Regions from separate parts of the Lutispora sp. genome, predicted to be linked through region 2. Evidence: riboswitches for the same ligand, from Rfam matches in the RefSeq annotation. Region 2 holds a riboswitch; each other region holds the start of a gene.
What was found. A riboswitch is a leader RNA that binds a small molecule or an ion and turns the genes downstream of it on or off. The one in region 2 is predicted to bind S-adenosylmethionine.
Positions count from the first base shown of each region.

Region 1: linked by a shared signal. The riboswitch ahead of metK (methionine adenosyltransferase) and the one ahead of metF (methylenetetrahydrofolate reductase [NAD(P)H]) in region 2 are both predicted to bind S-adenosylmethionine.
Region 3: linked by a shared signal. The riboswitch ahead of ACESM9_RS02285 (methionine ABC transporter ATP-binding protein) and the one ahead of metF (methylenetetrahydrofolate reductase [NAD(P)H]) in region 2 are both predicted to bind S-adenosylmethionine.

Region 1 covers NZ_JAWLCK010000157.1:378-2,649, forward strand. Annotated here, with positions in the region: gene metK (methionine adenosyltransferase) at 1-867, opposite strand, end outside; SAM riboswitch class I at 976-1,073, opposite strand; tRNA gene ACESM9_RS14215 (tRNA-Tyr) at 1,269-1,353, opposite strand; gene ACESM9_RS14220 (putative ABC transporter permease subunit) at 1,439-2,272, opposite strand, start outside.
Region 2 covers NZ_JAWLCK010000056.1:3,488-5,759, reverse strand. Annotated here, with positions in the region: gene ACESM9_RS09220 (homocysteine S-methyltransferase family protein) at 1-154, opposite strand, end outside; gene ACESM9_RS09215 (vitamin B12 dependent-methionine synthase activation domain-containing protein) at 138-809, opposite strand; SAM riboswitch class I at 931-1,046, shown strand; gene metF (methylenetetrahydrofolate reductase [NAD(P)H]) at 1,204-2,097, shown strand; gene ACESM9_RS09205 ((2Fe-2S) ferredoxin domain-containing protein) at 2,208-2,272, opposite strand, start outside.
Region 3 covers NZ_JAWLCK010000006.1:51,791-54,062, forward strand. Annotated here, with positions in the region: gene ACESM9_RS02275 (ABC transporter permease) at 1-19, shown strand, start outside; gene ACESM9_RS02280 (ABC transporter ATP-binding protein) at 1-788, shown strand, start outside; SAM riboswitch class I at 854-960, shown strand; SAM riboswitch class I at 1,021-1,127, shown strand; gene ACESM9_RS02285 (methionine ABC transporter ATP-binding protein) at 1,201-2,223, shown strand; gene ACESM9_RS02290 (methionine ABC transporter permease) at 2,207-2,272, shown strand, end outside.

The DNA of each region.
Region 1 (2,272 bases), on a different contig from region 2:
TGCATAGGAAGCGGATCTGTCAACCTTGGTTGGGTCCTTGCCGGAGAATGCGCCTCCGCCATGTCTTGCATAGCCGCCGTAGGTGTCTACTATTATCTTTCTCCCTGTCAAGCCTGAATCTCCATGAGGTCCTCCAATTACAAATCTCCCGGTAGGATTGATAAAGTATTTTGTCTTCTCATCAAGCATATCTGCAGGTATTATAGGCTTAATAACATGTTCTATTATATCCCTCTCGATGGTGTCATGATCCACATCAGGGTGATGCTGGGTAGAAACCACCACTGTGTCAACTCTTACCGGCTTGTCATCTATATATTCAACAGTAACCTGGGTTTTGCCGTCAGGCCTTAGATAATCAAGTGTTCCATCCTTTCTTACCTGCGCAAGTCTTCTGGCTAATTTATGAGCTAGAGATATAGGCATAGGCATGAGTTCAGGAGTTTCATCGCAGGCAAAACCAAACATCATACCCTGATCTCCTGCACCTATGGCTTCAACCTCTTCTTCTGTCATTTCACCTTTTTTAGCCTCCAATGCCTTATCCACTCCAAGGGCTATATCAGGAGACTGCTCATTTATGGATGTGATTACACCGCAGGTTTCTGCATCAAAGCCAAACTTAGCGCGGGTATAACCTATCTCCTCCACTGTTTCTCTAACTATTTTCGGTATATCAACATAACATTGGGTGGTTATTTCACCCATAACCAAAACAAGTCCTGTTGTTGCACTGACTTCGCAAGCTACTCTGCCCATGGGGTCATTTTCCATTATGGCATCTAAAACCGCATCTGATATCTGATCGCAAACCTTATCCGGATGTCCTTCAGTAACAGATTCAGAAGTAAATAACTTTCTAATCATCCTATCTCCTCCTAATAAAAATATCTCCTTTGTGTAGTCCTATTATTCTCAAGACATAAAAAAAGCTTCTTCGATGAAGAAGCTCATTTTCATAAAGTTGAAAATCCATCCTCATCTTTCAGGATAAACCTGCAGGAATTGGCACCGCGCTCTTTGCCGGTTGCCGGGTTTCATAGGGCCCTTCCCTCCACCTCTCTTGATAAGGGTACTTATTATTCAATTCTAGAGTATATTAGCATATGTATCTAAAAATGTCAATAAGAAAGGCTTCCATTGGAAACATCAATAACAATCAAGGAAGCCTTTCTTGAAACCCATTACGGAAAGTTTATATTAAGGTAGAATTATACTTTCCTATGGGTTATAAAAAAGGCTTCCTGTTAGAAGCATTTTAAAAATAATGGTGGGGAAAGGTGGATTCGAACCACCGAAGTCTGAGACAACAGATTTACAGTCTGCCCCCTTTGGCCACTCGGGAATTTCCCCATATTCAATTGCCCATTTTTATCGGACAAAGACTATGATACATCATAGACATGGGTTTTGTCAACACCATTTTTACTGGAATTTATTACAGTTCATCAAACCATCTGCTGCCTTGATGAGCAGCAATTCTATAAATCAATATATCCAATAAGCCATAGAAAGCAAATAGCCCAATAAATATCTCTTTATAGCCCAGATTTAATAACAATATAGGAAGAAAGTTTAAAAATCCAAATGCTATGCTCATAAACATTATCAATACACCATTTATATTCTGCTTAACCGCTTTTTGTTCGTTATCCCAATTCAACTTGGGAAATTTTAAATCCAGCAATATTCCTAGATAATTAATAAAAACAGCTGAAGGTAAGCTTATCATGAGAGCCATTAATACCATATTTACAGGTAAGGAAAACAAAATCCAAACCACCGCTAAACCTATGATTATACCTGCAAGCCCCATCATCGTTCCTGACATAACCTTGGCATTTATGATGACCTTATAATTAACAGGCAAGTATTTTGATACATATAGGTTTTTCCCTTCTCTGGATATGGCGGTTGAAGAAATCATGTTGGTACCGCTTATAAACATTGCAGCACTGGCCACACCTGCTACAGCATATCTCAAAGCATTCGGGTTGCTAAGTTGTGCTACGGCGCTCCTAAACTGTTCTATCTCTCCCCCTTTTGTAAATATTGGTATCAAAATGAACACAGGCCAAAGGAAATTCATCAAAACGCAATTTAGAAAATATACCGGTGTTCTGAAAAGCAGTTTTAATTCTTTAATACAAAAAGCTATAAGATGACTTTTCCTTTTGTAAAGATTGGCTTTTGATGCTTTAGTCTTTCTGGAAGAGGCAGCTTCTGTCAATCCCACCACGCCTTTTAGATAAAGTTTATCACCTAAATATAA
Region 2 (2,272 bases):
CTATGTAAGCTTTATGTATCTTTTCAATAACTTCCGGTTTCTCAATATTGTACCTTTCAGAGAGTTCTCCTGCTTTCATTCCATAAGCCTGTAGCATAGTCCCCATGGCACCGTCAAATACTAAAAATTTGCTAAAATCAACATTCCAACTCATTTGCATCTCCACACTTTCTATACATACAATTTTTTTCTTTGCATCTGCTGCATTTATCTACTACAACATTTTCTTCCCCTCTATGAAGCCCTATTAAAGCAGTCACCGACTTTCTTGGAATCATTATATAATTTTTGTTTACCGTAAGCCCAATCCTTATATGAGCTTTAAGCACTTCAATAATAGCCTTTTGATGAGTTATGGACAAATCCCCGTACCCTGGGCTATATCTATCGGTTATATTGTATCCTGCCTTTTGTGCCATCTCCTTTATCTCTTCCTGTACCTCATCACAGACAGCCTCTATTGCAGCAGTGGCACATGCGTCCATCACTATGCCCTTGGTAAGGTTTAGCCTGGAATAATATCCAATCCTCTTATCAACTTCAATGCCCAATGTGGCTGCCATAAGAGCACATCTATCCGAATTCTGCAGATGGTCTCTCAGATACCTGCTTTCAAAAATCAGGTTCGTATCCTTGAGAATAACTTTGTCACCTTGTTTTTCTATATCATATATATTATAAACAAAGCTTTTCTTCATCACTTCTCTTATTTCAGCGATACATTCATATATTAGATTTTCCATGGCTTCATCAATGCTTTGATTCTTGTAGCCAAGATATCTCAAAACTTCCATCCTGTCAATATTCACTGTAATCCCTCCGATTTAGAATATATTACACATAAATATACATAAAATCAATAATATTTTATTTTTCCTTGACAATTGCTTTTCTTTAGCTTAAAATTCTCTGTATACAAAACTTAATAATTACTTATCCAGAGAGGTGGAGGGACTGGCCCTATGAAGCCCGACAACCGGCATTCCCATTCGAATGCAGCGGTGTCAATTCCTGCAGGATTATGTGTTTATCCTGAGAGATAAGAGTGACATGTGCACAAAAGCATATGATGCTTTATAGCTTTGTAAGGTTGCTTTCTTATCCGAAAGTGGCCTTTTTTAATTAACCCCAATAAATGAATATCGTAAGCCATTGGCTTAGCTAATGATATAAAACTAACCAATCTATGAGAGGAGAACAAAAATGAAAATTAGAGACCTATTTATCAATAAGCCAGTAATATCTTTAGAAATATTTCCACCAAAACCCGAAACACCAATTGACACGATTTTCGATACAATAGACGCTCTATCTGACTTGAAACCTGATTTTATAAGTGTCACTTATGGGGCAGCAGGAGGCAGCAAGCACTATACAGTACAGATTGCAGATATTATAAAAAATAAATACGGCATAGAAGCATTAGCCCATCTTACCTGCATAAATTCTACAAAAAAAGAAGTAGAGGATATTTTGCAACAGCTTAAAAAGTCTAATATAGAGAATGTACTGGCTCTTAGAGGCGACAGACCACAGGATGAAAGCTATATTGCCCCAGAGGATAACGATTATAAATATGCATCGGATCTTATTGCTCATATAAAAAGTTTAGGAGATTTCTGCATAGGTGCCGCATGTTACCCGGAAGTCCATATTGAAGCAGAAAGTTGTATAGCTGATCTTCGCAGCTTGAAAAGGAAGGTTGAATTGGGTGCTGATTTCCTCATAACTCAGCTGTTTTTGGACAATAATTTCTATTTTGATTTCATTGAAAAAATAGGGATAATGGATATATCTATTCCTGTATCAGTAGGGATAATGCCGGTGATAAATAAAAAGCAAATAGAACGCATAACCAGTCTCTGCGGAGCAAGTATTCCTACAAAGTTCAGGCGTATCCTGGATAGATATGAAAACAACCCGGAAGCTTTAAAGGAAGCCGGTATTGCCTATGCAACGGAGCAAATAATAGATCTGCTTTCATCAGGTGTGGATGGAATCCATTTGTATACCATGAATAAGCCTGAAGTGGCTAGAAAAATTATAAAGCAAATATCCAGCATCAGAAGCCACTTTGAGAACCTTAATCATGCTTAAAAATCTTCATTCCCGGAAACTGTATTCCTATATAAATCGAGCCGAATTATTTACAATAATTCGGCTCTCGTTTAGGAAAGGGTTAATGGAACAAGCTGGCTTAATTAAATTTATATAAAAGGTATAACCTTGTTTTTGAAAAACTCTCTCGCAGTTTCGGGTACAACATTGTATT
Region 3 (2,272 bases), on a different contig from region 2:
GAATTCAAAATCTGTATAAAACATTTAATAAGGATACAGTAAATGAAAATAAGCTGTTCCAAGGATTATCCCTCAATGTAAAAAAAGGAGATTTTATTACTGTAATAGGGAGCAATGGGGCTGGAAAATCAACACTTTTGAATATTATATCAGGAACCATACCCTGTGATGAAGGTTCCATATTCCTTAATGAAAAGGATATATCAAATATTCCTGAGCATAAAATAAGCAAGTTAGTGGGAAGGGTATTTCAGGACCCTAAAATGGCAACTTCTCCTTCAATGACTGTATTGGAAAATATGTCTATGGCATTGAATAAAAATAAATTATTTGGTTTTTCCTGGGGCATAGAAAGGAAAAAAATTAATGAAATAAAGAATTCACTTTCAAAGTTATCATTAGGCTTAGAAAATAAATTAGAAGTAAAGGTGGGACTTTTATCAGGAGGTCAAAGGCAGGCTATGGCCCTCCTTATGGCTACAATCTCAAATCCCTGTCTTTTATTATTGGATGAGCATATGGCAGCCTTAGATCCCAATACTTCTGAAATAATAGCCCAACTTACAGATAAAATTGTAACTGACAGCAAAATAACTACTTTAATGGTTACCCATAATCTTAAACAGGCTATAAGCATGGGAAACAGATTGATAATGATGCATAGAGGAAGGATTATTTTAGACATCGAGGGAGAAGAAAAGAAATCTTTGACACCAGAAAGGCTCATGGTACTATTTAGTGATAAAGAAAAGTCAGATATGTTGAGTGACCGGTTGATGTTGGCGTAAATAGGATAAAAAAGTAATTGACAAAACTGTGGTATGATGCTATACTACTTTTCAAATGAATATTTATTCTATCCAGAGAGGTGGAGGGACTGGCCCAATGAAACCCGACAACCGGCATTCTCATTCGAATGCAGCGGTGTCAATTCCAGCAGCATAAGCTGAAAGATAGAAAGGAAATTATTCTCTTCTGTTTTTCAGGAGAGTTTTTGTTTTTTAGAAATAGAATATCATGCTCTTATCCAGAGAGGTGGAGGGACTGGCCCAATGAAACCCGACAACCGGCATTCTCATTCGAATGCAGCGGTGTCAATTCCAGCAGCATAAGCTGAAAGATAAGAGAGGCGTTATCCCTCTTTTATCGTTGAGGGATTTTTTATTTTTAAAAAAAGCAGCAGCAAGAGGGGGCGTTAGAATGATCAGCATAGAAGGTTTATATAAAACATTTTTAGATACTGAAGGCGGTATAGAAGCATTAAAGGATATTAACCTTAAAATTGAAAAGGGAGATATTTTTGGCATAATAGGTCTGAGCGGAGCTGGAAAATCAACCCTTATCAGATGTATAAACAGACTGGAAGAACCTACAAAGGGGAGTATTATCATTGATGGTAAGGATGTAGTTAATCTAGACAAGAACCAACTTAGGGATATGAGAAGGAACATAGGCATGATATTTCAGCATTTTAATCTATTGAGCAGGAAAAATTGTAAGGAAAACATAGCTTTCCCATTAAAAATTATGAAATACGATAAAGAGCAAATTGAGAAAAGAGTTGATGAACTTCTGGACATTGTAGAGCTAAAGGATAAAAAATTGGCTTATCCAAGTCAATTAAGCGGTGGGCAAAAGCAAAGAGTAGCCATAGCAAGAGCATTGGCTACCAAGCCAAAAATACTCCTCTGTGATGAAGCTACATCTGCTCTTGATCCAAATACCACAGCTTCAATACTTAAGTTATTAAAAAACATAAATAAAACCTTAGGAATTACAATTGTCCTAATAACCCATCAGATGGAGGTCATCAAGGAAATATGCAATAAAGTTGCTGTAATATCTAATGGAAGCATAGTAGAACAGGGTAACACCTACAATGTATTTTCTAAGCCTTCTCATGAAATAACGAAGAGCTTTCTAAAAGATGTAACACTAAACATAGATAAAGATTCTTTAGATGATCCTGAAAATACTAAATTAGTGAGAATTACATTCTTCGATCACAAGGCAAAGGAGCCTTTGATATACAAGATTATCAAAAATTTTGATGTGGAAGCAAATATATTGTCTGGAAAGATGAGCAGCATACAGGGAAGGACCTATGGAAATCTGGTTGTTGGACTGAGAGGATCCAATGGAAATGTAAAGGATGCCATAGATTATTTGAAAGATGAAGGATTAGTAGTGGAGGGATTGAAACATAATGGAAGCTCTAATTGAATCAATAAAAAAAGTTGTACTCTTAATGCCGGTACCTTTATTTGAAACC